2 regions of the Exiguobacterium sp. s95 genome follow, and region 1 is predicted to be linked to the other one. Evidence: riboswitches for the same ligand, from Rfam matches in the RefSeq annotation. Region 1 holds a riboswitch; the other holds the start of a gene.
The links. A riboswitch is a leader RNA that binds a small molecule or an ion and turns the genes downstream of it on or off. The one in region 1 is predicted to bind cyclic di-GMP.
Positions count from the first base shown of each region.

Region 1 (15,903 bases):
GATCGAGCAGCTCGCGGGAAGATCGGTCACGTTTTATGAAAACGACGTGATGGACATGAACGCGCTCGAACAAATCTTTACGCAGCATGACATCGAAGCCGTCATCCACTTCGCCGGTTTGAAAGCGGTCGGTGAGTCTGTCGCCTTACCGCTGTCGTACTATAAGAATAATCTCGTCAGTTCACTCGTCTTGTTTGAGGTCATGGCGCGACACAACGTCAAAAAACTCGTCTTCAGTTCATCCGCGACCGTCTACGGTGTGCCGGAAACGACACCGATTGACGAGTCGGCGCCACGCTCGACGACGAATCCGTACGGCGCGACGAAATTGATGATTGAACAGATGCTCGAAGACGTCGCGGCGTCCGACACGGACTGGGAGATTTCCCTGTTACGGTACTTCAATCCGATTGGTGCCGATATCAGTGGATTGATCGGGGAAGACCCGAACGGCATCCCGAACAACTTGATGCCGTACGTCACGCAAGTCGCAGCCGGACGTTTGGATGAACTCAGTGTCTACGGACAGGATTACGAGACGCCGGACGGGACCGGGATTCGCGATTACATCCACGTCGTCGATCTCGCAAAAGGACACCTCAAAGCACTTGAGTATAAGCACCAAGGTATCGAAGCGTTCAACTTAGGAACAGGGACCGGCTCAAGCGTCCTCGACTTAGTGACGACGTTCGAGTCAGCGACCGGCATCGACGTCAAACGCAAGTTCGTCGACCGTCGTCCGGGTGACGTCGCCGCCTGTTATGCGGATGCGTCAAAAGCCGAACGCCTCCTCGGCTGGAAAGCTGAAAAAACGTTATATGACATGTGCCAGGATGCTTGGCGCTGGCAGTCACAAAACCCGGAAGGCTATCCGCGTGAAATGAACCGCCGCTGATGACCGTCCACAAAAAAGCCTGAATCCGAGTAGCGAGATGCTACTTCGATTCAGGCTTTTTTTGTTAGGCCGAGCGCCGGTTCAACCGTTCCCCGACGCGGGTGAAGCGGGTTGACCGCTGGCGCGGCTCATAGCGGCAAAACGTATGGTAATCGATCTCATTGACGTACTGAATCAAGCGGATCAAGGCGTAGGCGAATGTCACCGTCGACCCTAATGCGAAGCTCAGACCGAATCCGTCATATCCGAACGGTGCTAACGCAACCGCGAAGACGCCGTTGACGGCGAAGAACAGCAGTGACGTGATACAGGCACCGCGCTGATCTTCGAAATAGAGCAACAGCAGCGTCAGGACGAGGACCATCGCGTTCGAGAAAGCACCGATCGTCGTCATCTGGAAGATGCTGATCGTCTCCTTCGACAAGGCGAGACTACTGAGCAAGGTCGAGGCAAAAATCAGGACGAACAACGTGAACAGTCCCTGGTTGCGGACGAGCCGCTGGAGCTCTTGCCGTAAGATCAGCAACATCGCCCCCTTAGCCTTGTTGATTTGCTGGAGCGTCCCGCCCTCATTGACGTAACCGTAAAAGACACGGTAGCGCTCATAGAAACGGGTCTCGACGGAGATGACGAAGATCGTCATCGTCGGGATGACCGTCAAGTACGAGAGGAAGATCGCCGTATCGTAGACGGGGTGATACCGGAACGTCCCGAGATGGACGGCTCCGCCTTCCGAGAACCAAATCACCCAGTTGCTGACCCAGACGCCGATGTTGTAGAGGAAGCTCGTCCAAAACAATGCCGGATGCCGGTCGAAGTAACTGAGGTAACTAAACGGATCTTTCGTCTCCCGGTTCGGGAACGTCAACAACATCGCCGTGAACAGACCGAACAACGTCACGAGCATCCCGAGCGTAAAGCCTGCCGTCAACGCCATGCTCGTCGCGAACGGTGCCGTCAAGTACGGCATTAAGAAGCGGTCGATCAAGAGGACAGAGATGATCGACACTGCCGCCCCCCCTAAAAAGCTGTAGGCGACGGCTTGATAAAACTTCGCCGCACTCAGGAATAAGAACTGCACCCAAATCAGGTTGATCGTCAAAAAGAGAATCAAAATCAACAAGTTCGACAGGAACGGCAACTCGGAGAACGTCAGGAAAACCACGTAGAAGACGGCGGCAATCGCGATCGTCATCTTCGTCATCCCGATGAACGTCGGGAAGATTTCCTTGTAGCGCTTCTCATAAAAACAATCGGCGAGGTAGCGCGTGACGACGAGCTGCTGAATCCCGAGGATGACTTGCGAAAAGATGAAGCAGTAAGAAATCGTTAAGTTGAACGTCGTCCGTTCCTCGAACGAAGCGATCGATAAGTATGTCGTCAACCACTGCGTCAAGGCAATCGTGACGATGACGATCAACCAGGGACCGGATGTGACGAGCCCTGCGAAGGCGTACGCCTTCAGACGTGCTGAAAAATAATCTTCCTGGAACAGCTTTTGGAGCTTAAACCCGATGCCCGCCATATGCCAGCCCCCTCTCTTCATAAAGTGCCACATACTCGGCGATGAACTGGTGTGTCTGATAGTATTTCAAGGCCCGTTTCTTGCCGTTCTCCCCGAGTTTTTTCGCATCCGCACGATGCGTAGCGAACCAGGCACAGCGCTCGGCAATCCGTCCGGGATTGACCGGCGGGACGACGAACCCGGCTGGTCCGTAAGGGTCGTCTTCGCGTCCGTTAATCAATTCCGAGCAAGCCCCGACATCGGTCACGATCCACGGGACACCGGCTGCCATGCCTTCGAGGACGGCGAGCGGTTGCCCTTCCGAGATGCTCGTCAACAAGCAGACGTCAAACGTCGGCAAGTAGGCGGCGATGTCGACCTTGCCGGCGAGCGTCACATACGGATCAAGTTCGAACTGTTCGATCAACTGTTGGCACTCGGTCGCATATTCCTCGTCCTCGTCGAGCGGTCCCATGATCGTTAGCTCGAACGCGACGTCCATCTCTTGCAGGACCTTCGCCGCATGAATCATCGTCTTGATGTCCTTGATTGGGACGACGCGGACGATGGCACCAATCTTCAGGATTGGTCCCTTCTCGACGACCGGTAAACTCGACAGACGGACGGCATCGATACCGTTCGGGATGATCCGCAGCTTCGCCGCTGGTGCCCCGAGTTCCTGTTGCAGTTCACCGTTGCGGTCGAACAGCGTGATGACGTCATCCGCTTCCTGATAAGCTTCCGCCGACAAATGGTGGAAGAAGCGAATCCAGTGCGCCCGGTATTCGACCGGGATCCACGTCGCTTGTAACAGTTCCTCTTCCCGCTCCCGCGAGTAGATGCCGTGCTCCGTCAAGATGTACGGCACGCCTTGGCGTTGTTTGATCGCACTCGCGACGAGTCCGGCATATCCGGTCGACGCCGAGTGAATCAAGTCGACTTGCGGTAACTCCGCCTGCAGTAACTCGAGGACCGGCGTATACATACTCCGCCACATCCAGAGGTAATCGATAAATGAGCCGGATTGTTTTTCCGTCTCATAACTCGTCTTGACGAGTTCGAAGAAGAGCCGGCTCGCGAAGAAGTGCTCCGACGTCCCGACCGCTTGTTCGAAGATCGGGAAGACCGGGGCTTCGACGTGTTGGAACGTCATCCATTGTTGAATCAACCGCCCTTGTTCTGCCGACAGGACGTGCTTCGGTTTCGGACGGTCGTATTTGAGATCGAGTGATAAGTTCGTCACACCCATCACATTGTCCGGTAAGTTGTATTTATAATCCGCTTCCGTCAGTTGCGTCGGTGTGATGGCGATGATTTCAAACTGATGCATCGGCATCTGCTGGATCACCATGTGGACCCAGCTCGCGACACCACCGCTGACGTAGGGATAGCTGCCTTCGACGACTAAACCAATCTTCATTCTGTTCCCTCCTCGATCGGTAGCGTGACCGTTGCTTTCGTCAACGTGACTTGATACAACGTCTCGCCTGCAAGCGCGCGGACCGTCCCGAAATCGAACGTCCCTGTCTTGAGGTGTTGACCCGGAGCGACACGGACGAGCATGACCGATGGCTTCAACATGTTCGTCCCGTTGATTTCAATCGTCTTGTCCGTATAGGTGACGTTGATGTCCGACTGTTGGTACTGGACGTATTTTTCATACGCTTCGTACTGGGTCAAGCTCTCGAGGTACGGATACATCGTCTTGACGTCGCGGAACATCTCTTCCATCGTCTTCTCCATCTCTGCCCAGCCCTTCCCTTTCGACCGGTCTTCGTCTAGCACGTCATCCGGGTGGATGAAGTGGGTAAACATTCCGAAGTTCGCGATGGCGTCCGCCATGACGAACGTATCGTTTGCCGTTTCGTTGTAGCCGCTCGAAATACGCGGGAAGTTATACAGATTTTGATGGACAGGATCCGGTCCGAACTCCTGGATATAGCTACCCATCGAGGGATCACCCGAGTAGAGTGAGGCGACGATCAACTTGTCTTTAAAGACATTGTTGAGTGCTGTCAAACCGGTCTCATTGATGATGTTCGACGGCGGGACATAACTTTGAATCGACTCGTTCGGGAAGTAATAGTCGTGCGTCCCGATGACTTTCTTTAATGCTTCCTCCATTTGATCACGGTTGTTCCACGGGATATAACCGAGGTTCGGGTCAAGCGTCTCACCGGCGACGACGAGTGGCTGGTGATTAAAGCCGTGCAGTCCGATTTCGCCACCCATCTTCAGCAGACCCCGCCCATAGTTGAGCATCGGGGTGCGGATTTTCTCCGACAAGTCTTCCGTCGTCTCTTCCGTCGTATTCTTATAGCTGCCGATGATGAACCCGGTATAGGTAACATCTTGTTCGTCGGCGATTCGTTTCATGTCACGCCACCAGATTTCTTTAAAGAACTCCTTGATCGTCCGGTTATAAGTCTTCTCGATTGCGGCGTTCGTATTCCCGGGGACCGGTGACGGGAAGTCATCAAGATGCGTCACTTTGATCGCCGCCTGTTGACTGACGAATGACGGGAACAATAACGATAACGTCTGGAGCATTAAACCGCGTGAGTTTTTCTCAGCGAGCGATGTCGTGTTCCAGAACAGGACTGTTCCCTTGCCGTACGGTGATGTCCAAAGAATCGGTTCACCGGACGCCGTGATTTTGACGTCCGCTTGCGGTAGCAGCTCGACGTCGGCAATACTGTGGGCGAACAAGTTTGACGAGTCAGGCAAATCGACGAAACCAGGGAAGATTTCTTCCTTGAAGGTCAACCCGTTGATGCCGTCTTTGAAATCACCGAACTGTTTCACCCCGACGAGCTCCGCCCAGTCTTGATTGATGAAACGTCCCGCGATATAGAGTCGTCCGCCGTCTTCAACGAATTGACGAATCGTCTCATACGGCCAGTCGCGCGAATGCTCGCCGGACAGGACAAGCACTGTCCGCTCGGACGGCTCCAATTGCTCGATTTCTTTGATTGAGATATTCGTATACGGGACTTTCGCGTACTTCAGTGCATATTTAAAGTTCGTCAAGACACTTTTTGAGAGCTCGCCTTTATCCTGATGGATATAGACTTGTAACGGTTCTCCGTCCATCTGTCCCTCCTTGCCCGACATCGTCTGAAACGTCTTTTGTTGCGTCTCCTCGGTCGGAATCAGGCGATGTCCATAATCAAGACGTAACAACTGGACGACGCCGATCGTGACGAGCAGAATCGCGAAGACGGCGACGACGTAGGTCGTGATCGATTTTTTCATAGTTCCACTCCTTCCAGCCGGTCCAAAATGTAGCGTTTGTCGTCCGGAATGTCGTCCGGTGCGACGTGTGTTTTTAGTTGTGTCACGAGCGGGGCCAACTTCGTCCAGTCCCCTCTCGTGAAGTGATATTCGATTGCCAGCAGGTAGCCGTCCGCTTGCTCCGGGTAGTGCATGATCAAGCGTTCATAGTAGCCGAGTCCGTCCGCGACGTCGCCTTTTGCGAGTGCGAGCTTGCCGCACGCCTTCAAGCACGTCGCGTCCGTCGGATACTGAATCCGCATGTCTTGTAAATACGATCCGAACCGATCAAAGATCCGTTTTTGCATGCTGTCGTCGAGCAGTCCACTTTCGATGAAGGCTTCGAAGGCGTCAATCAAGTGGTAATACGTCGTGACATGCCCCGGATTAAGTTGTTCCTCGCGACTTTTAATCGTCGCTTCGTACCGGTCATATAACGTATTGCGGACCGTCGCGGCGTAGTGGACCGTCTCCGAGTCGGCATGGTCGAGCCCGAACTGGAGATACTTCCCGGAGTCGGCAATCGATGTCGTCGTCAAGCGGACGATCGATTGTTTCCGTTCCTTCGCGTCCATCGCCATCGCTTCGCCCATCGGCACCAAGTCGATGTTGTCGGCCGCCTGTTGTTGCAGTCCTTCCAGGTTGACGACGTCGAACTCGATGTAGTCATCGTAGTCGAGCAACGTCTTGTCTGACGCGTATCGTCTTGCGATCAGCCAACTGACGAGACCGAACAGTTCACCGAGCAACGGGACGAAATAACAGATCAGGGCGATCCACTTGACGAGACCGCGCTGTGCCAGGTCCATCCGTGCCGTGATCAGTTTCGTGACGAGAAAGACGATGACGGCATGAATCAGAAAAAATAACAGGACGAAGAAAATCATCCAAGATTCCCTCCTTTTCGTGCGAACAACTCTTTAATCCGTTGCTTGAATCCTTCAGCGTTCTCTTGCGGTGTTCCCGGTAAGAGGAAGTGGAGCATTTGATTCGTCTCGTCATAGCCGATGATGTCGATTTCCCGCATCGACTGGCGTAGGATTAATTCCATTTCAATCAACGACAGCCGGACCTGTTCGACCGGCAAGACGACCGTACTGTACGGCTGATCGTACTGTTCAGCTCGGTGTTGTTGGAGTGCGACTTTTTTATTGAATGGCTCGATTTGATAAATCCGTGTCCCTTCAATCAAATCACCACGCGACGCATTCCATTCCATCGTTAACGCTTTTTCGATTCGTGTCCCGGTCCAGTCGAGAATCAACTGCATGATGTTCATCTCGTAACTCGTCAGGCGGTTGAAGTCGATCGCCTGAATGACGACAACTTCCTGAATCTTCCCGTCGTAGCGGATTGGTGCGATCAGTAACGGGACGTCCGTCTCGTCCATCGTCCGGATTGAAATCGCATTCGTCTTGAACATCCGTTGATAGATGCCGGTCGACGGATCGATGAATAGTGTTTGCGGCAAGACCTCTTTCTCACCGAACCGGACGTGGAGTCGTAACGTCCGTTTGGACGCATCGACGTGATAGATGGCAAGATTCTCTGCCTTGAACGAACGTTTCAAGACATCGACGAGGCGATCGCGGACGATGTCGGCCGCCGTTTGGTCGAGCTCGAGTCCGACTTGGTAGATTTTCGTTAATGTATGATCCGAGTCGAGGACCTTCTTTTGCATTGTCGACTGCGACAGTCGGAGCTTTTCGACCGTCTCGAGCAAGTGGTTGTTTTCTTCGACGACTTCTTCGTGGCGGAGCCGTAACGATAAATAACGTTCCTGGAACGAGGTGCTGAAAATCCCGCAGACCATCGCGACGAGGAAGTGGAAGATGATCCAGCTCAGTTCCGTCCGGTCGTATAAAAATAAGAGAATGTCTGATCCTTCGACCGACAGGAAAAACAGGTGGTACAGCATCGTCATCGTGAAACTGACGAACGCTCCGAGCAGACCATAGCGGAGGGCAAACAATAAAATATAAAAGATTAACGGATCAATCGCCCAATTCGAGACCGAAAGGCTAAACATATAGTCAAAGAAACCGATAAGTAAAATACTAGCTAGCATTTCTATCCATTTGACTGTATTTCTATGCTGTGTGTAAATCATGGCACACTCTCCTTAAAATAGTTATTTACATTTTTGTTAGCAGTGGTAAGATTTAGTCAAACAGGCAATTACAACTAAATATCGAGAAGGGCAAACTTACTGAAAAGTAAGGGCGCAAAGACATGGGTCGTCGATCTTCGGATACCGATCGCCAGTCTGCAATGCCGCAGCCGCTCTCTGATAAAAAATCAGGAGGCTACTAACCATGGGTATTATCTCACTCAAACGCGTGACGTCTTTTTTGTGCATTCTTTTTTTAGGAGTGTTACTAATGACACCAATCACGGGCAAAGCTCAATCAACGAATCCACTCGATTCCGTCAGCTCGTATAAGGTCTACTACGATGCACCGACGAAATCAAAAATCAAGAAGATGCAAAAGTACGATGTCATGATCATCGAACCGGTCTTCTACTCGGCGAAACAAATCGCAGAAATTCAAAAGTACGGCACGAAAGTCTACGGCTACATCAACACGATGGAAGCCGACAACTGGAACACAGACTTGATGGCGCAATTAAAGGAATCAGATTTCTTCCACCGTGATGGACAACGTGTCCACTACGCGGAGTGGGATTCATACTTAATGGACATCAACTCGAAGCATTACCAAGCGGTCCTCATGCAAGAAGTCGAAAAGCAGGTCGTCAATAAAGGACTCGACGGTGTCTTCTTGGATACAGTCGGCGACATCGACAACGAACATGCCGACCAACCAAAGATTCTTGAGCAGCAGCAAGTCGCGATGACGAACTTCTTAAAGAGCGTCAAGACGAAACATGCGGACCTCTCATTGATTCAAAACTGGGGCTTCGGGACATTAAAATACCATACGTACCCGTACATCGATGGCATCATGTGGGAAAGCTTCAACTACTCGACGGTCGCAAAAGACCAATGGTCAAAAGACCGGATGGCAGATCTTCAGGAGTTGAACGAAGAAGAAGACATCAAGACATTGACGATTTCTTCTAAGCAAGGTGCGAAAAGTGCGAAGTACGCGAAAAAGAATGGGTTCATTCACTTAAAATCAAACAAGACGCTGAATTACAATAAATTCTAAACCACTTGAATATAATCTCATAACCGATTACTCAATTCCAATTCTGAGTGCTTCTGCATGACACAATTATACAGGATGCACAAAACAAAACCGGTCACTTTTCAGAGGCAGGTCAACGAATTGAAACATCGAACGCAAAAAGAGGTCCAGGCGATGGTTATCGCTTGGACCTCTTCTTGTGTAAAAAACAAACAATAGTTTAGATGAACTAACTCGATCTATTATTTTTGAGCAAATGAAAATAGTATTAGTACACCCTTAAACAAACATTTTTTTGAACCTCGCCCGTTCCTTCTTAATGCGCTTTACACGACCGAGTTCATTCCTGAGTATTTTCCAGAACTTAAAATCGCTACACCGTGTGTTGAGATATGTCTATTGATTAAATATATCTTGAGAACATCAATTGACGACTTAATAAAGAATCTAAATTATTTTTTACTGGTCAATACTTTTTCTGTCAGCGTCTTCTTATCATCAACATCATTTTTTAAGATGACTTTAATTGTCTTCGTTCCTTTTTTAATAGGTGATTTTAACTTAACTTTAAACGTCCCACTTGATGAGGGTTTGACAACGTATTTTTTATCATTGGCAAGCAACTCAAATGATTTTTTGACGGAAATTTTCCCGTGGATTTCTTTATCTCCGATATACACTTTTTTCAATTGAACCTTTGGAAAAGCTGTACTCGTCACCTTAAAGGTCGACCACAACGAAGTCTGTTGACTGACGTTTGTGGCACGAACCATAATTTTGTTGATCGCGTTCTCTTTGTAAGTAGTTTGTTTTTTAGGAGTGTAAATAAAGCTTAGATATTTTACAGGTGAAACTACCTTTTCTGTAATCAACTTATTGTTCGAAAAATATTTAATTTCGATTTTCTTCAATCGATCATCTGAGAGTAAATTGAATGCGGGATCTGAGTCTGCGATATATTTCGATGCTAGTTGAATGCGAGGTGATGTACTATCTCCAATGGTTTGATAATAGTAGTCCTTTTTTAAGCCGTCCTCACTCGTTATCGTTGAATCGATACTTGCACTGTAATCAATTCTAAAAGCTTGTTTTTGATTTAGACTGATTTGAAAGTTTCCTTTTCCATCTGCTTTTGCTTCGTAGTTTCTAGGCATAATATAAGAGGATTCATAGTTTCTGAAGACTGAGAAGTTAATCTTAACTTTAGCAAACGGATCTGTTCGTCCAACCAAAGTTAATGCATTACTTTGTTTCAAATCATACTTCGGTTTCACGATACGTTTGAATATCCCTTTTATAGCACGTGAATTCGGATCGTTTTGTTTTTTAAATAACGTTAACGTATAGTGATCACCGTCTTGGATTTCTGTGACATTAATGCTTTTCAGTTCCTGCATCCACCGATCAAACGTCAATTGTTTTAAATCCCATTCTCCGTTAGGTTTTTCAATCAACAACTCCGCTTGTAAATGCGCATCTTTTTCATACATGGGATTAAAAATAACCAATTCACCGTTTTGAACTTTTAACACTGGCTCAGGAATTTTTCGCTCATCGTCTACATTAATGGATTTGATTAGGTGATAGTTGCCATTCTTCCTTTTTAGGAATACTTGATAGCTCAGATTATATGCATTTGGGAGCTTTAGCTTAATTTCACCTGTCGCATCCGAATTAAAGTTTATCGACAGGCCGTTACTTGCTTCGATTTTGAATTCTTTGTTCGAAAGAGTCGTACCATTTAATTCTGCATTGTTAGAAGACAAGGATTGCGATAATGAAAATGGAAAGGCATCTGTATTGAAATCGGTATCGAAAAATACGGATACAGCTGGTTTTCCTTTTGGGATGACTGTTAATTGATGTGTCGGGTCTTCTGAAATAGCAAGAGAACATGTAAACATGCCCGATGTATCGGGTGATGAACAGGTTTGTTTGTCCAATTGAACTTGCGCATCACTATAGGTTTTCCCAATGACTGTATTACTTCTGACGTCATGTGAGAAATAGACTGCCTTCTCTTTACTAGGTATGAATGAGGAGATTTGAATCGTTTGGTTGAACAAGGGAACGGGTGATTGCGCATCTTGTATAGTAAAAGAGGTTCCCTCCTCTAACTCATAAGAGGACAATGGAATATGAATATCAATGTTTCCGTCTGCTTCTAGTTCAATATCTTGTTTGGTATTCCCCTCTTTATCTACTATTTTTAAATGTCCATAGGGCCAAGCCGTTCCTTTTAATCGTGACCCTTCAACATCAAACGAGTTGATCTTTAATGATTCAGTTTCGTTCACTTGCTTCACAACAAGTTTACTTTTTTCACCAAATTCATGTGAATCATCTTGTCCAAAAAATTTCAATTCGTTTGACTTATTTTTTGGAACCAATAACGAACCTAATCCAGAATAAGTTTTACCCTCGTAAATCACGTATATCCTGTACGAAGAATGGCTTACGAAAATAAATTGGTTGTCTTGAATTCCTAGGTACGAAGGTGGAACGATGCTATTCGTATTTAAATCGTCTGTATTGAAATCCGTAGCGAGCTGTACAGTCGTCTTTTGTTCAAATCCATCTTTGTCTTTCTGAAATAAAACGACGGATTCGTTTCCTACTGGTTGTTTAAGTTTAAGAGAGAACTCCCCCTTCGTATTACTTTTCACTGTAAAAAGTTGATGATTGAACTGAAGATGTGCTTCATCATTCGGTTGAATTTTTCCATAAATCACCTGATCTTTTTGTTCAAATGGAAGAAGAGAGAATTGAGACTCCGCTGCATTCACTTTGGTTTGCAGACAAAATAGGACAATACAGATTCCTAACAGGAGAGTTACATTCTTTATTGCTTTATTAAAATTACACATACTATGATTCCCCCAGAATTAAATTAAAAATACTCTGTTAATATGCTAAAATTTTTTTCGATTTCTATGGTCTTAAAGCCAACCAATTTTTAATTATATTTTTCTATAATTTCATTCGACAGACACCATCTAAATTTCAAGAAATGAAAAGATAGTGCTCCTTTTTAGAAGGAGTCACTATCTTTTTGAACATCACATTTACTTCACTGTGATTTTAATTTTCACACTAGTATTGTTTCCTGCTTTATCCTTTACTGTATACGTTAAGGCATATATGCCCTTACGTTTTGTGTTGACACTTCCTTTTACTTTGATGGATTTCGTCAACGAACCGTCGACATTATCTTTTGCTGTGACGCCTGTCTTCGGATTGAAGGTCGATTTGTACTTAATCGTTTTTGATTTCGCTCCTGTAATGACTGGTTTCACGTTATCTTTGACCGTGATTTTACGAACCAGAGTCGCCGTGTTTCCTGAACGGTCCACGACTTTATAAGTCAAAGTATACGCGCCGACCTTCTTCAGATTGACACTGCCTGACACTTGAATCCTCTTCGTCAAGTCTCCGTCGATGTTATCTTTCGCAGTGATGCCTTTTTTCGAATCAAACGTACTATTCAGATTGATCGACTGATTCGTCACACCTGACAGAACCGGTTTAACCGTATCTTTGACCGTAATGCGCCGAATCATCTTCGCTTCATTCCCTGCCCGGTCTTTTACGCTGTACGTCAGACTGTAAAGTCCAGGTTTCTTACTGTCGAATGTCCCGGCAATTAAGATGGACTTGGTGAGGTCTCCGTCCGTTTCATCCGTTGCCGTGATATTGCGTTTTGTATCAAAGACTATCCCTGCTTCAAGCGTCACATCCGTCGCGCCTTTAAGAACAGGCAGCGTCGCATCGGTCACTTTCATTTTTAGGATATCACTTTTATTTCCCAGGCTATCTGATGCCGTAAAGCTGAACTCTTCGTTTGTTTTCACTGCTTTAATCGTAAAGCTGAACTTACCGGTTGCATCAGCTGTCGTTTCCATCGTTTTGGCAGCATAAGTCAGTTGGATTTTGGCTTTCGCTTCAGTCGTTCCTGTGATGAGAATAGAACGATTAGTGATCTGATTGACCTGGAGCGTTGGTGCCGTTTTATCAGCTACAAGCGTTGTGACAGTCGGACTGACGTTTCCTGCTCCATCTGTTGCAGTCATCGTCAAGGTCGTCCCTGCTGCCTGCTTTGGAATCGTTACTTTAAACGCTCCGTCTTTCCCGGCGACCGTTTTGCCTACTTCCTTCAACCCTACCGTAACAGAAATCACGGCGTCTGCTTCGGCCTTCCCTAAAATTACAGTTGTTTGATCCGTCACTTCAGAAAGTGTCGGTGCAAGCGGTGACGTCCGGTCGAGTACTTTAACTTCAATCGTTTTACTGATGTTACCTGCCGCATCCGTACTGGTGATGAACAGCAGTGTTCCCGCTTTTTGTTTTGGAATGACGACCGTAAATGCGCCGTTTTTATCCGCTGTTCCTTTTACCAGTTCCGTCGTCCCGGCTTTCACCGCTACCGCAGAGCCAGCTTCAGCTTTTCCTTTAACAGAAGTCGACTGATCCGTTACTTCTGTCACGACTGGAACAGCAGGTGCCGTCTGGTCGAGTACTTTCGTCTCGACCGCCTGACTGACATTCCCTGATTTATCCGTGCTTGTTACAGACAATATAGTATCTGCTTTTTGTTTGCCAACGATGATGGCATACGTACCGTCTTCTTTTGTCGTCACTTGTCCCAGCAGTACCGATCCGTTTTTAACCGTGACCGTGCTACCGACTTCGGCTTTTCCTTTGACGGTATCAAGGAGATCCGTCATCGGCTCGATAGTCGGTTGTGCCGGTGCCGTTTTATCGATGACGAGGATGCTGAGTGGTGTACTTGCATTGCCCGCCTCATCCTGAGCAATGATTACAAATTCTGTTCCGGCCGTTTGCTTCGGTACCGTCACCGTGAATTGTCCCGTAGCATCCGCTGTCGCCCGTGCCAGTTCTTCTTTGTTTTTTTGCAGGATGACTTTAGCCTTTTTCTCAGTCGTTCCCGTGACTGTCGTCGAACGGTCCGATATTTCATTGACGTTCGGTTGAGCTGGTGCCGTCCGGTCTTTGACCGTGACTTTCGTAACTACACTGATGTTTTTCGCTTCATCGACAGCCGTCACTTCCAAGATTGCATTCGCAGTTAATTTCTCAACCGATATGCTGAACATTCCATTCGCAAGAGTAGTGGTCCGCCACTTCTCTGTTTGATCAACAGACACGATGACAGTACTCTGCGCTTCCGCTTTCCCAGTGATTACAGTCGAGCGATCCGACACTTCACTGACTTGTGGTGCTGTTGGTGCTGTTTTGTCAATAACGGTAATTGTTTTCTCATTACTGATGTTATTTGCTGTATCTGTTGCCGTTAGGACTAGCTTGACTTTGGCAAGCTGTTTTGGAATCGTCAAATTAAATATACCTTTCGTATCTGACGTTCCACGAACCACTTCTTTGTTCTCTTTTTTAAGAATGATTGTTGCATTTGCTTCAGTGATTCCTTTAACCACTGTAGATTGATCAGACACTTCTTCTACTTTCGTGATGACAGGTGCCTTTTTATCGAGTACGGTCAGTTTCTTCTTATTACCGATATTACCGGCTTCATCTGTCGCGAGTAAATACAAGATAGTCCCTGCTTTTTGTTTTTCAATGATTAAGGAGAAGTTTCCTTTCTCATCCGTATAACCTTGAGCGATTGTCTTTTTCGCTTCATTCGTCAGCTCGACGAAGCTTCCAACTTCTGTCTGGCCTGTAATCGTGTTCATACGGTCTGAGACTTCAGATAGTCCACTGATAATCGGCAATGTATTATCGATAACGGAAATCGTGAAGCGTTTACTTGTATTGCCTGCTGCATCAATAGCCGTCACATACAATGTAGTTCCTTTTGTCTGTTTTGGTATTGTAACGGCGAAATTGCCGTTCGCATCCGATGTTGAGTGACCAAGCAATTGTTTGCTCGTGTTTTTTACTTCAACGGTCACGTTCGCTTCACCGACACCTTTGACCTCAGTAGTTGAATCACCAACTTGTTCCACACTACCGATATTAGGTGGAGTGCGATCCACGACGAGCACATTGAATCTCGTACTTGTATTTCCAGAATGATCTGTCGCAAGGACATATAATCCTTGTCCGTTCGCTTGACGCTTGATTGGTACATTAAATGAACCCGATTCATCTGCATACACAGTACCGAGTAATTCATTGTTGTCATTAAAGACAGAAACACTAGCATATGCCTCCGTCATACCAGACACACTTGTCGACTGATCCGTCACTTCATTTACATTTGAAATGATTGGTGCGGTCTGATCTGAAACTGTAATCGTACTTGTTTCGCTTCGATTACCTGATGCGTCCATCGCAAACACAGAGAGATTTGACCCTGCCGGTTGTTTTCCAACATAGAAATTAAATTGACCGTAGTAGTCGGAATAGCCACTAGTCACAAAGCCTTGATAAGACGATTCGACTTGAACGTATGTATTCGGTTCTGTATATCCGTATGCGTATTCGGTTTGATCCGACATTGCTCCTAGTGATGGTGCGTTAGGTGCCGTTCGATCTACCACAGTGGTGTACGTGGTCGGACTGGAATTTCCGTAGTAGTCCGCAAAAACAACACGTAATTCTGTGCCGGCAGGCATGCGTGAGACCGGTAACGAGAACAAGTCTCCTCCTGATATGCCTGAACCGTATGCGATCAATCCATTATATACTCCATTGTAATTGCTAAAGACATAAATACTACCATATCCATTGTTCGATGGGAGGTATCCCGTAATATAATCAGACGAATCCGACACCTCATTTACCGAGACATAGGACAAGTCTTGAATATGAAGAGCTGACTTCGCATTGACACGTCCATAGCCAAAGTAATCGTCACGACCGGCGTCACCTAAATCGTCGGCTGTACTTATCAATCGATCTGTAATAGAGTCGACTGACATACTATAATCGGCTGATTTCACAAGAGCCGCAACACCCGCGACAACTGGCGAAGCCATCGATGTCCCGCTGTAATAGCTGTATGAATTGTAAGGAGTCGTAGAATAAATACTGCTTCCCGGTGCTGTAATGTCAATATTCGACCCAAAGTTCGAGAAATAAGACCGTTCATCCGTTGA
Region 1 covers NZ_JACSMM010000008.1:36,946-52,848, reverse strand. Annotated here, with positions in the region: gene galE (UDP-glucose 4-epimerase GalE) at 1-895, shown strand, start outside; gene pelG (exopolysaccharide Pel transporter PelG) at 960-2,420, opposite strand; gene pelF (GT4 family glycosyltransferase PelF) at 2,401-3,819, opposite strand; gene KNP99_RS12195 (DUF2194 domain-containing protein) at 3,816-5,654, opposite strand; gene KNP99_RS12190 (hypothetical protein) at 5,651-6,559, opposite strand; gene KNP99_RS12185 (hypothetical protein) at 6,556-7,782, opposite strand; cyclic di-GMP riboswitch class I at 7,862-7,946, shown strand; gene KNP99_RS12180 (glycoside hydrolase family 191 protein) at 8,054-8,845, shown strand; gene KNP99_RS12175 (hypothetical protein) at 9,277-11,691, opposite strand; gene KNP99_RS12170 (Ig-like domain-containing protein) at 11,890-15,903, opposite strand, start outside.

Region 2 (15,903 bases), on a different contig from region 1:
TTTTTTGAAACATAACTGGTAAACTGTAAGTATATGACAGTATAGACAGTTGAAACGAGGGAGGGCATTTCAGGATGGAACAAACGCTCCGAGAGGAACGATTACAGGCGTTGACGGTTGCTTATATCGAAAAAAATCAATTGCAGAATAAGAGTTGGGTCATCGCTGCCTTGATGGCGACAATCGGCACATTCACGGAAATCTTCAGCACGACCATGTATTTGAGTCTGTTACCGCTTGTCTTTCTCGTGTTTGATCTCCCGTTTCGACTCGAAAAACGAAAAATCCTGGCGCGCTATCTCTCAAGCGACCAAGTGACGAACCAATCGTTGCTGTGGCTCGGGACTCAATTCGTCCTGTACGGTTCGCTGTACACCGTGATACTTGAGACGAAAGAGATGTCGATCTGGAAAATTGCCCTTTGGATGCTGATCATCCTCGCACCGGTCTATTACATAACGGACTGGTTGTTTAAAAAGATTGCCCGGTCAGGCGATCCCGACTTCGTCAGTGATAAAGAAATTCATGCGAATGTTAAAGAAGTGGAGGAGTGACAGGGTGAGTACATTGATTGAAAAAAATACACGGTTGAAATTACTGGGACCGCCATTAAAAAGGATTCAGCATCTGGTGCCGGTTCCGGTTCTGCTGCTTGCGCTTGCTGGTTGGTTCATCCCGGGTTTTCGGGAAACAGGGCTGTTCTCCTTATTTGCGATTACGGTATTCTGTTTGGCTAACGCACTTAGAGAAATCATTCGTCTGCGGATTTTAAAGCAACGCCTCGCGAAGGACGTCTATAAAAAGACGGTCTTGAAAGTGGCACGTGTGTCGATGATCGGTTCGTTCATCCCGATCCTTACACTTTATGTGGGGACTGTTTTTCCACAATACGCCGGTATTTCTTTTACGGTCTTTCTTGTGTCGATCATCGTCGCCTATTTGATTGTGTCCCAATTGAACAAACAAGCGAAACAACTGGATCCGGCATTCGTCACGATGCGTGAGATTGAGCGTTACCGTAAGTAAGCGAAACACACAAGAGGAGTGAACGGATGAGAAACACTTTAAGCACGTATCAAAAATGGACAAAAATCAGCCGGCAAATCCGGACGTATGTAATTGCGGGCGTATTTTTTGCGGTGCTGTTCTTCTCCGGAAGCGGGCACCTGACGGATTCAGCAGTTGGATTTTTGATTCTTACGCCGTTACTCGCCTATAATGGCATGCAGCGAGTGATCCAATCCGTTCTGTTAGTTCGGTCGAAGGTACAGGCGCGATCAGTCAGTCTAATGTTTGGTGGGATCACTTTACTCGAAGCGGTCTTTATTGCGGGTGCCGCAGTTGTCGCCCCGCACCTTGGACAGTGGGGCTATCTGTTTCCGCTAATGTTGTGGATTTCAGGGATGCTGCAATTTCAAAATTGGACGGACCGGACGGTAACGAAGCTCGATAAAATGGATTTGCTTGAGACACCGGACCGAAAAGGAATCGAACACCGTCATCCGACGGGCGAAGGAATCGGGATGTAACGAGGAGGCAGACGATGGAGAGCATGCAACGCGAGCGGAAAATGGATTATATCCGATTTTCAAAACAGGCACGTTACATTCAAACGGTCTTGTTTGGACTGGTATTGTTTGTATTTCTCTTTTTAACAGACGATTGGCATCTGACAGAATCATCGTTTCAGTATTTTTTGTTAGTCCCTTTGTTGTCCTATCAATGGATCGTCCGATTCCTGAAGTACCGCTATTTCAAGAAGCGGTTTGACGGGCTTGAGGCCTGGGATCATCTCGGACTACCGTATATATTGATCAGTATCATCGAAGTACTGGTCGTCGTCCTGGGGCAAATCATCACGCCCTACGTAGCGCGTCCCGAATACATCGGACCGTTCCTTGTCTTTTTCCTAACGGTGCTGTCATTGGACCGAATTGTCGATAAACGGATTAAACGACTCGATCCGACACACTTATCAGAACAGGAATTGATCCGGGCGGAACGGGAAGAAAAACGAATCAAATATTGACTGGTCATCTTAGAGCAACAAAAAAACGCAAGAAGGCGGCGGATTCCGGATTCGCCTACTTCTTGCGTTTTTAGTTGTGACCGCATCATGTAGAGGTTATTTTTTTGACAGCAAATAAATGAAGTAAGGAGCACCGATGATCGCAACGACGATTCCTGCCGGGATGCCTTGCGGGTCAGCGACGTTCCGACCAATCGTATCGGCGAGGACGAGTAACCATCCGCCAATCAAAACGGCGATCGGTAAGAACAGTTGATGCCTTGGACCGACGAGGGCGCGCGCGATATGGGGCGCCATCAAACCGATGAAGGCGATCCCGCCTGTTACAGAAACGGCGGATGCAGCGAGTGCGACAGCGGCGAGTAACAGTTGGATGCGCTCCTTTTCAATCGCGACGCCGACGCCGATCGCAACCGGTTCATTCAGCGCCAGCAGATTGAGTTTGTTTGCCTTATAAAACGTAAACGGTACGAGAATAAGCAGCCAAGGCAATAACGCGTAGACGAATGTCCAGTCCGTTCCCCAGATGTTCCCGGCGAGCCATTTGGCGATGAAGTCGACCTTCTCACGGCGCGCGGATGAAATCAGGACGACCATGATGCCGGATAACGCCATCGAGAATCCGACCCCGGTCAAAATCAGACGAATCGGTTGCAGACCACGGACACGGTCATACGATAAGGCATAAATGGCAATCGCTGTGATCAATGCCCCGATGAAGGCAGCAACCGGTAACCCATAGATGAACGCACCGACATCGACCGGGAAGTAAAGGAAGAAGGCGGCGATGGCGACACCAGCACCTGTATTGATACCGATGATGCCGGGATCTGCGAGTTCGTTGCGGGTGATGCCCTGAAGAATCGCACCGGATAAGGCGAGTGCCATGCCGGCGAGTACCGTGATTAAAATCCGCGGCAGGCGGAGTGAGAACAAAACAAACTCTTCTTTGAACGAGCCTTGACCGAACAGTGTCGGCAGAAGCCGGTCGTACGAGAGGGAGGCGGGCCCAAGCCCGATACTGATGATGATCGTTCCGAGCAATAACAGACTAAAGACGATAAAGATCAACCGCTGACGGCGGCGGAGCGATGTTTCAATCATGAGAACGCACGACCTCCTTTGCGGACGATGAGTAAGAAGAACGGCAGCCCGAGCATCGAGACGATCGCAACGACCGGTGTTTCGTATGGAGCATACAGCGTCCGGCCAATCGTGTCCGCGAGTAACATGAACGTTGCACCGAAGACGGCGGTCATCGGGAGGATGAAGCGGTAATCGGTGCCGACGATTGCGCGGACGATGTGCGGAATCATCAAGCCGATGAATGCCATGTTACCGACTAAAGCAACGGCGGCCCCGGCGAGCAGGATGACGACGACGTAGAGTACACCTTTAATCCGGGTGATGTTTTGCCCGAGCCCGAGTGCGACTTCTTCTGATAAGCTTAAAATCGTTAATTGACGTGAGTAGATCATCGCAATCGCGATGCCGATCAAGATGACGGGGGTGATGATTTGCAGTTGCCCCCAGGTCGTTCCAATCAGCCCGCCGGATGTCCATTGCGAGACGTCTTGAGCGATTTTGAAGTAAATGCCGACCCCTTCTGCGATTGCGTATAAAAAAGCAGAAATCGCGGCCCCGGCGAGGACGATTCGAAGTGGTGAAAACCCGCCACGTTTTGAGGCACCGATCCCGAAGACAAGTAGGGCACCGGCTGCTGCTCCAAGGAAACACGCGAGCATGATGCCGTAGTAATTGATACCGGGAATGAAGACGAGCGCAAGAGCAAGGGCCGCGTTCGCGCCTGCTGTCAGCCCAAGCAGTCCGGGATCGGCAAGGGGATTACGTGTCATCGCCTGCATGATCGCACCGGAGACACCGAGTGCAGCCCCGACCAGCATCGCAGCGACTTCGCGCGGTAACCGGATTTCCTGAATGATTTTTGCTTTACCGTTCAAGGGACCGAACGTCAAAGCGTTCCAGACCTCACGTATCGTCGTGTCGGCGGCACCGAACGTCATCGAGATCCAGAACATGACGACGAACAGGAGTAAACCGAACGTGATTTTCAGTCCGAACGGGAATCGACCGGATGACATAGTTATCGTCTCACTTTCATTAGATAGTCAAAAAGGAGGGACCGAAAAATCGGTTCCCTCCTTATTTTTGTTACGCGCCAAGGAAACTTTTCTTGAAGAACTCGAGCTGACGTTCGAGCGTCAATGGATCATTGAAGTAAAATTCTTTCGAATCGACTTCGAAGACGTGGTTGTTTTTAACAGCAGGAATATTTTTGTATGTGTCTGTTTCTGTAAACGAGTTATCTGCTTCTGCCGTCTTACTGAAGATGAGGTAATCCCCTGCATATTCAGGTAAGACTTCCGGTGATAGCGCGTAATAGCCGTCTTTTAAGGCCATTTCCGTAACTTTTTCCGGCATCTTCAATTTCATTTCCTGGTAGAGGATTTCTGTACCACGTCCCCAGTTGTCGCCGAAGACGTAAAGCTGTTTATCGAAGCTTTCGATGACAGAGACCGTCGCATCGTCACCGATTTTAGCTTTAATCTCTGTTCCGGCGTCCGCTGCGCGTGTTTGGAAGTCTTTGACCCAATCGCGTGCTTCTTGTTCTTTATTGAGCAATTTACCGATTTCGATATGTTGTGTCAAATAGTCAACTTTGCCGTACGTGTACGTGACGGTTGGAGCGATTTCTTTAAATTTATCGATGTTTTTCGTTGTATTGTAGCCGATGATGAGATCGGGTTCGAGTTCGATGACTTTTTCGACGTTTTCTTCTGATACTTCCTGGACGTCTTTCAAATCAAACTTCGGATTCGATTTTGACCACGAATCGACACCGACGAGTGGGACGTCGAGTGCCATGACGTTTCCGGCGAAACCGGCAAGGACGACGACGCGTTTCGGATCAGCCGGGACTTCGACGTCACCTTCTTCCGATTTATAGGTGATCGTTTCTTTTTTCGTATCGGAAGACGTATCTTCTGTTTTATCTGTATTGCCGCAGGCGGCGATGACGAGTGCTAAGAGTAATAAAATCGGTAAGAGTACTAGTTTCTTCATGTGGTTAATCTCCCTTGATTAAGTTGTAAGTGACACACATCGGCTTATTCGTCCGTGGATCACGACCGATTTCGGCATCGATATGAAATACTTCTTTTAAGACGTCATGCGAAATGACTTCCTCGCACGTTCCGGCTTTGACGACTTCGCCTTCTTTCATCGCGATGATGTAGTCGGCGAAACGGGCGGCCTGATTTAAATCATGTAACACCATGACGATCGTCCGGCCTTCCGTCCGGTTGAGATGCTCGAGCAGCTCGAGGACTTCGAGCTGGTGGGCGAGATCAAGGTAAGTCGTCGGCTCATCGAGGAAGATGATATCCGTCTCCTGCGCCAGCGCCATCGCAATCCAGACGCGTTGCCGTTGACCACCGGACAAGGCGTCGACCGGACGGTGTTTGAATGCCGTCGTATCCGTTGCCTCTAACGCCCAGTCAATGATCTCGTAATCATGTTTCGTTAAACGACCAAATCCTTTTTGATAAGGAAAACGACCGTATGAGACGAGCTCTGCGACCGTTAGACCGCTTGCACTTTCCGGTGTCTGAGGCAGGATCGCCATTTTCCGGGCAAGCAGCTTTGTACTTTCCTTCGCAATATCGAGACCGTCAAGCAGGGCACGACCAGACTGATGGGGGATGATCCGGGTCATCGCTTTCAATAAGGTCGATTTACCGCAACCATTCGCACCGATGATTGTCGTGATTTGCCGATCCGGAATCTGAACCGTCAAGTCTTTGACGATGGTACGATCTCCGTATCCGATACTGATTTCTTCTGTTGCTAGACGTACCATACGCAGAGGCTCCTTCTCGTTTAAAGCTGTTTTCATTGATAATGATTATCACTATCGTCTCCCTAACCATACCAGTCTCATAAAAACGCTGTCAACATTTTTTCTTGTCTTCAAGAGATGTTCACGTTATCATTGGGAATGAGAATGATAATCAGTCGTAGTCGAGAGCGAGGAGTGAGTGAGATGGAACAGCAGGAATTGTTTGATGTAACGGTAATTGGTGGAGGCCCGGCCGGGTTATACTCGACTTTCTATAGCGGATTACGCGGGATGAAGACGAAAATCATTGAATACCAGGCAGAGCTTGGTGGCAAGATTCATGTTTATCCGGAGAAGATGATTTGGGATGTCGGGGGACAGCCACCCATTACCGGAGCGAAGCTGATCGAGCAACTCGTCGAACAAGGCTTAACGTTTAATCCGTCCGTGCACCTGAATGAAAAAATCATTTCAATCGCAAAAGACGTCTTCGGAAACTTCGTCCTCGAAGCGGAGTCGGGAGAAATTCATTATTCGAAGACAGTCATCGTCGCTGTCGGCGGCGGGATACTCAATCCCCAAAAACTGAAGATTGAAGGGGCCGAACGGTACGAAGTGTCGAACTTGAACTATACCGTCAAATCGATTGAGCGGTTTAAAGATAAGACGGTCCTGATTTCAGGTGGCGGTAACTCAGCGATCGACTGGGCGAACGAGCTCGAACCGATTGCGAAAAAAGTTTACGTCACATACCGGAAAGACTGTTTCACAGGTCACGAGGCACAAGTCGACCAACTCGTCCGAAGCTCAGCCGTCTGTCTCCTCAACACGACGATTCATAAGTTGATCGCAAGCGACGATCACCACCGGATTGCGTCCGTCGAATTGATTGATTGTGCGACGGACGTGACAAACATCGTTGACGTCGATGAAGTCATCATCAACCATGGCTACGAACGGGAAGCAGAGTTGCTCGCGAACTCGGAACTCGACATCAAACAAGTCGACGACTTTTACATCGCCGGTAACGCGTCGAGCGAATCAAGTGTACCGGGATTGTATGCAGCAGGAGATATTTTGACGCATGACGGCAAGGTGAACTTGATTTCGGGTACATTCCAGGACGCGGCAAACGCCGTCAACCGGGCGAAGCAGTTCATTGAACCGGATGCTGCCAAAGTCGCGATGGTCTCATCCCACAATGAAGTTTTCAAAAAACGGAACCGTGAATTGATTCAAGAAATGGTCAACGAAAAGTAAAAAAACACCTGTCTTAAAGATCGCCCCTCGTCACATGGACGTCGGTCGTCTTTAGAGCAGGTGTTTTTTTTGTTTAAGGATTAATCTTCATCTTCATCTTCATGCTCGTCGTCCGAGTCATCATCTGAATCATCATCTTCGTCCTGACCTTGATCATCGTCTTGCTCGTCTTCTTCAACGTGACGGTGCTCTGATTTCGTTTCTTCGTGATCGAAGTACTCGAGTTCAATCTCCAACTCGTAAGAACCAGAGAGAGCGAATAAGCTGACGAGTTGTGCCCGTAATTCCTCTTCCGTCATCTTCGGATGTGACTCGATGAACTGAATCAATTGGCGGACACGGGTTTCATCGACCGTTGCGTCATTCGTTTTGACACGCAGCTGACTCTTCTTCTTTTTAAACTGGTATTTAATCTGACTTTGCGTCGTCTCTGTCGCGAGAGCAATCTTCATTTTTTTCAGCATATCTTCATAGCGGTGACCGGCCTTGTTGCGTTCTTTGCCATCGAGAATTCCATCACCATCAGAATCCCGTTTATATGGTTTTGTCCCAAGCTCGAGTTCGATGTCGTTAGTTAAGCCATCACGGTCCGTATCTTCATGTGCGTCGCTGATCTTATCGCGGTCGCTGTCTTTCTTCCGTGGATTGAGTTTGAGCTTATATTCGGTGTAGTTGCTTAAGCCGTCATGATCCGTATCTTGCTGCGCAAGTTTTTTCCCTTTAAGCTTGTACTTCTTTTCCCAGCTGTCATGGATTCCGTTCTTGTTGCGGTCATGCTTCGATGTTTTACTCTTGGCATCGATTGAGCCGAGCGGCGTCAGCATCAACGCATAAGCAAGACCGGCAGTAACGACATAATTGATTTTTTTCATGTGAACGTAGTCTCCTTTTGTGAACTTCGGTAACTGGCAAGCATAGCTTGAAGCGGTAGCCCCTATAGTTTTGCGTCACCACATTTCTGTGGGTTTGCCCGTTCGATTCCGGTGAAGAACCGTATCTTCAGTATAAGTGATTTGTTTCTATGGATAGATAAGGGTTTTTGATAATGAGTCAGTAAAATATATGTTCCATTCGCGGGGGTAACATTCGAAAGAGCGGTTTTTCGAAACGAGTTTTTTTCCCGTGCTTTCCTCGGGCGAGGCGTAAGCCGTTGCTTCTTGATTCTAGCGAACAAGAAGCAGGGTCTTACTTGCCTCTGACAGCGCAAGTGGTCTTGCGCTTTTTCCCGTAGGAGTCACGAGAAGTAACTCTTTTTTGTCACTTCGATTATTTCGAAACGGGAACAAGCTGACGATAGCGCGTCTAAAAAACTGTTCGCCTGATTTTCCATAAGGATACAGTGAGCAAGAGACAAAAAAATCCGCCCTTTCACGAACTGAATCGGTCAAGAGGCGGACAGGTTACTTATTCTTTATCATTTTTTTTGTTTTGTTCCTTCTCAATCATCTTCTTCGCAGCCATCCGGAAGCGGAAAATCAAGTAAAGACGGTAAAAGTCGATCGCTGCGAACAGTGTCAACAGAATCGTCCAAAAGTTAAAGACGGTTCCTGCCTCGATCGAGTTGCTGTACGCGAGGTACATGAAGAGAATACCGAACAGGGCATAAAATAATGCCATGAAGTTTGAGCCTTGGCGCATGAAAACACTACCTTTCCTAAGTTAAGTCATTGCATAGAGTGCGAGTACGACAATTCCGTTATTGAAAACGTGAATCGCAATCGGTGCTATGATGCGGCGCGTTTTGACGAAGACGAGTGAGAAAACAAAACTCATTGCGACATAAATCAAAAACTTGTTGTCTCCGTGGATGAACCCGAAGATAACACCACTGAGAACGAAGCTGAAGACGAAGTTCAGTTTTGTCGACAAGTTCCCGAACATAATGTGGCGGAATAAAAATTCTTCCATGATCGGTCCGAGTAAGACGACCATCAGCTGTAAAATCGGGATGACTTGGATTGCTTTCATGATGTCATCCGTATTTTGTGATTTCGCGACGTTTTCGAGTCCACCAGACATCCAGGCATCAAGAAGGTTGACGCTAATCAGTAAGGCGTAAAGCAACACGATTCCGATCCCAATCCACTTTAATGTGTCGATCGGATCCGTCTGATTGCCCTCTGCTTTCCACTTCTGCCAGTCAGGACGAAGACAGAAGAACGAGACGATGACGGCAACGGTAAAGCCAATCGCAAGCCACCAGCCGAGGACACCCGGAATTTGGCTTTTTGAGAGAAAGCTCGGGAATGTTGCCGGTACGAGCTGGACGATCAAATAAATCACAATCGGAATGATGTGACGGATTTGCCACTTATCAGCCATGTTGAACGGCAGATTGACGGAATTTTTCATCGGTCGGGACACAACTCCTTTGTATTGAAGGTACTGTCCCGATTGTAACAAACAAACAGGCCGGGCGCACGAATGGTGATGGTTCAAAGATGGCGATTTCGGGAAAACGGATAAGGGTTCAGGGTTGAATTTCGATTGAAAACCGTTTAAGATAAAAATATGTTAGCACTCCATTAAAGTGAGTGCTAAAAAACAGTCATTTTCAAGGAGGATGTTTCGCATGTTAAAACCACTTGGTGATCGCATCGTGATCGAAGTCGTTAAAAAAGAAGAAACAACACTCGGAGGAATCGTTCTTCCTGGGTCAGCGAAAGAAAAGCCACAAGAGGGTAAAGTCATCGCTGTCGGTACAGGCCGTGTGACAGAGCAGGGTGTACGTGTACCACTTGAAGTGAACGTCGGCGACCATGTCATCTACGCACAGTATGCCGGGTCAGAAGTCAAAGTCGATGGCAATGAATACTTAATCTTACGCGAAAGCGATATTTTAGCAGTAGCACAATAATAAAAGGGGGATTTCAGTCATGGCAAAAGATATCTTATTCAGTGAAGAAGCACGCCGCGCGATGCTCCGCGGTGTCGACGCATTAGCAGACGCAGTCAAAGTGACGATCGGACCAAAAGGACGCAACGTCGTCCTCGAACGTAAATTCGGTTCACCACTCATCACGAACGATGGTGTGACGATCGCAAAAGAAATCGAACTCGAAGACCACTTTGAAAATATGGGTGCGAAACTCGTCGCAGAAGTTGCGTCGAAAACGAACGAAATCGCAGGGGATGGTACGACAACAGCGACAGTCCTCGCACAAGCGATGATCCGTGAAGGACTCAAAAACGTCACAGCGGGTGCGAACCCGATGGTCATCCGTAAAGGAATCGAAAAAGCGGTCCGCCGTGCCGTCGAAGAGCTCCACGCCATCGCAAAACCGATCGAAGGCAAAGAAGCGATCGCACAAGTTGCGGCGATTTCAGCTGCTGACGAAGAAGTCGGTCAATTGATCGCAGAAGCAATGGAACGTGTCGGTCAGGACGGTGTCATCACGATCGAAGAGTCACGCGGCTTCACGACAGAACTCGACGTCGTTGAAGGGATGCAGTTCGACCGTGGATACGCGTCACCATACATGATCACGGATTCCGACAAGATGGAAGCGGTGCTTGAGAACCCGTACATCTTAGTCACAGATAAAAAAATCTCGAACATCCAGGAAATCTTGCCGGTCCTCGAGCAAGTCGTCCAACAAAATAAACCGCTCTTAATCATCGCGGAAGACGTCGAAGGCGAAGCACTCGCGACACTCGTCGTCAACAAACTCCGTGGTACGTTCAACGCGGTTGCGGTGAAAGCACCAGGCTTCGGTGACCGCCGTAAAGCGATGCTCGAAGACATCTCGATCGTCACAGGGGCAGAGTTGATCACAGAAGAGCTCGGTCTTGATTTGAAAGAAACACAAATCATGCAACTCGGCCGTGCGTCGAAAGTCGTCGTCTCAAAAGACAACACGACGATCGTCGAAGGACACGGACACAGTGATTCAATCGAAGCACGTGTCGGCGCCATCCGTGCGCAAATCGAAGAAACGTCAAGCGACTTCGACCGTGAAAAACTGCAAGAGCGTCTTGCGAAACTCGCGGGCGGCGTAGCTGTCGTCAAAGTCGGAGCAGCAACAGAAACGGAACTGAAAGAACGCAAGCTCCGGATTGAAGATGCACTGAATGCGACACGTGCAGCCGTCGAAGAAGGAATCGTTGCCGGTGGGGGAACAGCCTTTATTCACGTGACGAAAGCCGTCGAATCGATTCTTGCTGTCTCAACAGGCGACGAAGCGACAGGCGTCAACATCGTCCTTCGTGCGCTCGAAGCACCACTCCGTCAAATCGCGGAAAACGCCGGTCAAGAAGGTTCAGTCATCGTCGAGCGTCTCAAACATGAAGCGCAAGGCATGGGCTACAACGCCGCGACAGACGAGTACGTTGACATGATTGAAGCGGGAATCGTCGACCCGGCGAAAGTGACGCGTTCAGCACTTCAAAACGCAGCGTCTGTTTCAGCGATGTTCCTGACGACGGAAGCCGTCATCGCCGATAAACCAGAACCAGCCGGATCTGCTCCTGCAATGCCTGATATGGGCGGCATGGGTGGAATGGGCGGCATGATGTAAGACATTTCATCTTTAAGTACCGAATCCTAGCAAATAGGGTTCGGTACTTTTTATTTGCAATAGTATACTTAATATTTGAAAGAACTACATAAACAGTATGTATCATTTTTTTAGGTGAGAAGAGAGGAGGCCATCAAGTGAATGAAATTTTAAAGGGGATGTTGACGTCAGGTACGCTCATTGTAGCAATCGGAGCTCAAAATGCGTTTGTTCTAAAACAAGGTTTATTGAAAAACAATATTTTCTGGGTAGTCCTAGTATGTTTCTTATGCGATGTGTTACTGATGTGTACCGGCGTACTAGGAGTCGGTACTGCTATTAAAAATAATACTTTTGCGAATGTCGGTCTTGCGATTGTCGGAGGACTATTTCTGCTCTTATACGGATTCAAATCTTTGCGTAATGCGTTGTCTTCATCAAGTGCAATCGACATTTCAACTGATGCCAAAATTATCCCTATTCACAAGACGATCTTACTCACATTAGCGATTACACTTTTAAATCCACATGTATATTTAGATACAGTCGTCGTGATAGGGGGAATAGCTGGGACTTTGACATTGGATCAAAAAGTTAATTTCTTAATCGGGGCCTTGATTGCATCGTTTGTATGGTTTTTGGGTCTGGGTTATGGGGCGAGATGGCTAATTCCTGTATTTAAAAAACCAATAGCATGGAAGGTTTTAGATTTTGGAATAGGTTGCTTGATGTTTTGGCTCTCGTATCAATTGATTCAGTTTGCGCTAGAAACTCTCTGAAAATTGATATTTTATCGACTACTTTTAACAAGTATAATGATTTAATACTTCTATTTAAAAATACTTTAGAATAGAAAAGTGAAACTTATTTTGATTTTTTTATGTATAGAGTTTAAAGGTTGAAAAATAAACTGTTTAATTACTTTAATGGTATAAATACTAATTTTATTAAAGGTGGATTATATGGCGAAAATTGAAATTACATCAATTGTTGAAGGCGGGAAAAAAGTTGGAAAGTTAATTAAAGATAATCAAAAAGAGATCTTAGCTGGGATGGGTGTAGCCAAAACGGGAATCAAATTATTAAAAGAGAATACGGGAAATAAAAAAGAAAATCAAATAATAAAAAAGAAGTTATCTTATAGAGAACAAATGTATAAGAAGTACGAGAATGAAATACTGCCAAAATTAGATAGTCAAAATCGACTTGAACTTTTTCAATACATAGACGACATCGAACAATATGTTCAACAATTAAAAGAAGAAGAAAAAAGAGAAAATAAACTTAAAAAGCCTTTATACGAGAAAAAAATAAAAAAATGGGACTCTCTTTTAATGCAAATTCGAAACAAAATGAGTACTAAAGATTATCTTGAATTCATTAAAATTTACAACGATCCACATTATCAAAGTAATTATTTCAAAGGGTTTGAAGGGCATGTTGAGAAATTTAAAACGTATATTGGTACTAAAGAAAATGATGCTTTCCTAAAGTATTTGGAAAAAACAACTGGTCGAGACATTGAAAAAATCAAAAAAGACTTCATGATAATAGAGTGAATTTTAAGAAATATAACCAGTTCCTGCAGGGGATACATATGATCAATCGATTCGAGGAAGAACTAGTAATCGTTCAGCTCCATACCGATTTTTTCTTTTTCGAATAATCTTTTTGGCTGAATAAGTACTTAAAATCGATGTTCTTGTAGATATCATTTTGATTTCAGAACCCTTTTTTAGACGCATGCATCGTTGTCATTCTGTAAAAATTTTGCTTCAAGTTTGGCATCTGATTCATATAGGTCGATTCATATTTTTAAGGGTTTATCTTGATAACCTCCTAAGGTTAAAAATATAAGTATTGAAGTTTTCCACCTATTGCAAATTGCAATGATTACATGATTTTTAAGTACTTCTGTCTTTCTTTATGTGCCAAAAAAAGATTAATTTTAAGAAATTATAAGACAGGTTGTGAAAGGTGGAAATCTATGAAGAAAAACGCAGAAATCACAATTCAACCTTTAACGGAACAATCCATAACTATCATCAACGACACAAATGAATCGTTCCCTATCATTGGTAAAGTCCTTCCTCGTTTTTCTGATGGCATTTGGTCTTACGAAGAACAGTTATACGATACCCTATCAGAAATCCGTTTCCCGGATGACACACTGGATTGGTCTACTTATATCGACAGCAGTGAAAAAATTGTTTTGTTAGCTTTTCATGAGAACGAATGCATTGGGCAAATCCGTCTCGTCAAAGACTGGAATCGTTTAGCCTACATTGAAAATATCGCTGTCCGAAGCAGTTTTCGGAAAAGTGGCGTCGGCCATTTGTTGCTTGAAGCAGCCGAAACCTGGGCGAAGGAACAGTCGTTGATCGGCTTATCGCTTGAAGCGCAAAACGATAATTTGATTGCCTGCCGTTTTTATGCCAAAGAAGGATTTGTGCTTGGTGGGGTAGATACGCTGAAACAGTCTGCTAATCCGGAAATTGATATCACGTTGTACTGGTATAAACTGTTTGAGAAGACTAAAGGAACTGCCGATGAACAAAGATGAATTGATCGCATTAGCGGGGCAGATGTCGATTGATGAATATGTGTACGATGAAGAATGGGGTTATTCTACGAGTGAAGGGCCGCCGTCTGACTTGGCTTATGAAACAGCACGGCGTTTTCAGGATATTCAAATGCTTCCTGTGTTAATGGACCTGCTTGAACAGACTAAGCGACTAGAAATGAAACAGTATTACTACTTTATGCTTGGGACAATTGGGATGAATACAGGTGACGTACGTGTTGCTGATTTTCTGTTAGAACGGCTGGCGCAAGAGACGAAGCCGACACTAATTGTCAGCATCCTCGATGAACCGGCGAAACAGGAACGGGTACATGACGCGACGGATATCATCCAGTATGTCGAGGATTCCCGTTCGGCTATTCGAAATTCGGCGATTGATGCACTCGGCTCCTGTCGGGGGGCTTTAGCAGAAGAGGCGTTAATTCGATTTATTACGACCTCCACCGATTCGTTTGAGATCATGAGTGCGAATTTTGTGTTGGCAACGATCGGGACGGAGCGGGTGATTCCGCATCTGTTACCGCTCCTCGATCATCCGAAAGGTGATGTCCGGCACTCGGCACTCAATGCCATCAGTGAACTAGGAGACGACTCGTTCCTGCCAATGTTTATAAAAGGTTTGGAGGATCGGTCGGTCGACGTCAAAGCATATGCGTTGCTCGGAATTGCGAAACACGGGGATGCATCCTCCATTCAGCCGGTCGTCAAACGGCTGAAGACTATGTTGAAGCGAAAGCGGCAGATTCAAAGCGACGATGGTCTGGTTGCACTGCGTTTTTTGAATCGCTATCGACAATCGGATAAGACGATTCCGGTGTTGTTTGACTGGATCATCACGAAAAGATGGGATGTCCTGTTTGACGAGGAACGACAGTGGTTGAATAAATATCGGACATCTCACTAAATGATCCGTTCAAGATGGATTGACTAAAGCACATAAAAAGAGGAGCCGGATGTTGAGTCCTGCTCCTCCTTTAGTGTTGCAGAAATCATTTGAATCACGCGACTCCTGCAGGAAAAAGCGCAAGGTGACTTGCGCTGTCAGAGACAAACAAGACCCGCTTTCCTGTCCAGAGAGGACAGGAAAACTGGCTTGTGTCTCGCCTGAGGAAAGCGCGTGAAGAAAAAGTGATTTCTTAATTCGTTTATTGTTCCAAGCCGTTCTTCTCAATGATGGCATCCGATAGGCGTAAATCCTTCCGGACATCCGCTTGTTTTTTACATAAATCAAGGTCGACTTCGCTTGTCGTCGAGACGTCATAACAGACACCGTTGCCGGCTTTTTCCGTTAAGTCCGCTTCATAATAATAGTTTTGATAACGGAACGAACCATCACGGAACGCCGTCACGTTCGGTTCATCATCGACGAGCGAGTTGCCCATCATGTAGGATGACTCGAGGTTGAGCAAGTCGACGATCGTCGGAGCGATATCGATTTGTCCGCCGTTTTCTTTGATGATCTTTCCGTCCTGTTGATTCGGTTTCTTGATGAACAGCGGAACTTGCCGGTCAAGTTCGAACAGGTCGACCGGGTTGTCGATTCCGGCTTTCTCCCGCAGTTCGCTGCCTTCGTTCGTCAAGCCGCTGTCGTGGTCACCGTAAAAGATCACGAGGGTATCATCCCACATGTTTTTCGCTTTCAATTCGTCAATCATCAGTCCGACGCCTTGATCGA
Region 2 covers NZ_JACSMM010000009.1:12,676-28,578, forward strand. Annotated here, with positions in the region: gene KNP99_RS12665 (hypothetical protein) at 75-554, shown strand; gene KNP99_RS12670 (hypothetical protein) at 559-1,026, shown strand; gene KNP99_RS12675 (hypothetical protein) at 1,053-1,529, shown strand; gene KNP99_RS12680 (hypothetical protein) at 1,544-2,029, shown strand; gene KNP99_RS12685 (FecCD family ABC transporter permease) at 2,126-3,133, opposite strand; gene KNP99_RS12690 (FecCD family ABC transporter permease) at 3,130-4,131, opposite strand; gene KNP99_RS12695 (iron-hydroxamate ABC transporter substrate-binding protein) at 4,202-5,113, opposite strand; gene KNP99_RS12700 (ABC transporter ATP-binding protein) at 5,118-5,909, opposite strand; gene KNP99_RS12705 (NAD(P)/FAD-dependent oxidoreductase) at 6,093-7,148, shown strand; gene KNP99_RS12710 (hypothetical protein) at 7,229-8,020, opposite strand; cyclic di-GMP riboswitch class I at 8,046-8,129, opposite strand; gene KNP99_RS12715 (DUF4305 domain-containing protein) at 8,553-8,786, opposite strand; gene KNP99_RS12720 (CPBP family intramembrane glutamic endopeptidase) at 8,808-9,500, opposite strand; gene groES (co-chaperone GroES) at 9,721-10,005, shown strand; gene groL (chaperonin GroEL) at 10,025-11,665, shown strand; gene KNP99_RS12735 (LysE/ArgO family amino acid transporter) at 11,803-12,423, shown strand; gene KNP99_RS12740 (hypothetical protein) at 12,607-13,203, shown strand; gene KNP99_RS12745 (GNAT family N-acetyltransferase) at 13,632-14,207, shown strand; gene KNP99_RS12750 (HEAT repeat domain-containing protein) at 14,194-15,132, shown strand; gene KNP99_RS12755 (LTA synthase family protein) at 15,374-15,903, opposite strand, start outside.
Region 2: linked by a shared signal. The riboswitch ahead of KNP99_RS12710 (hypothetical protein) and the one ahead of KNP99_RS12180 (glycoside hydrolase family 191 protein) in region 1 are both predicted to bind cyclic di-GMP.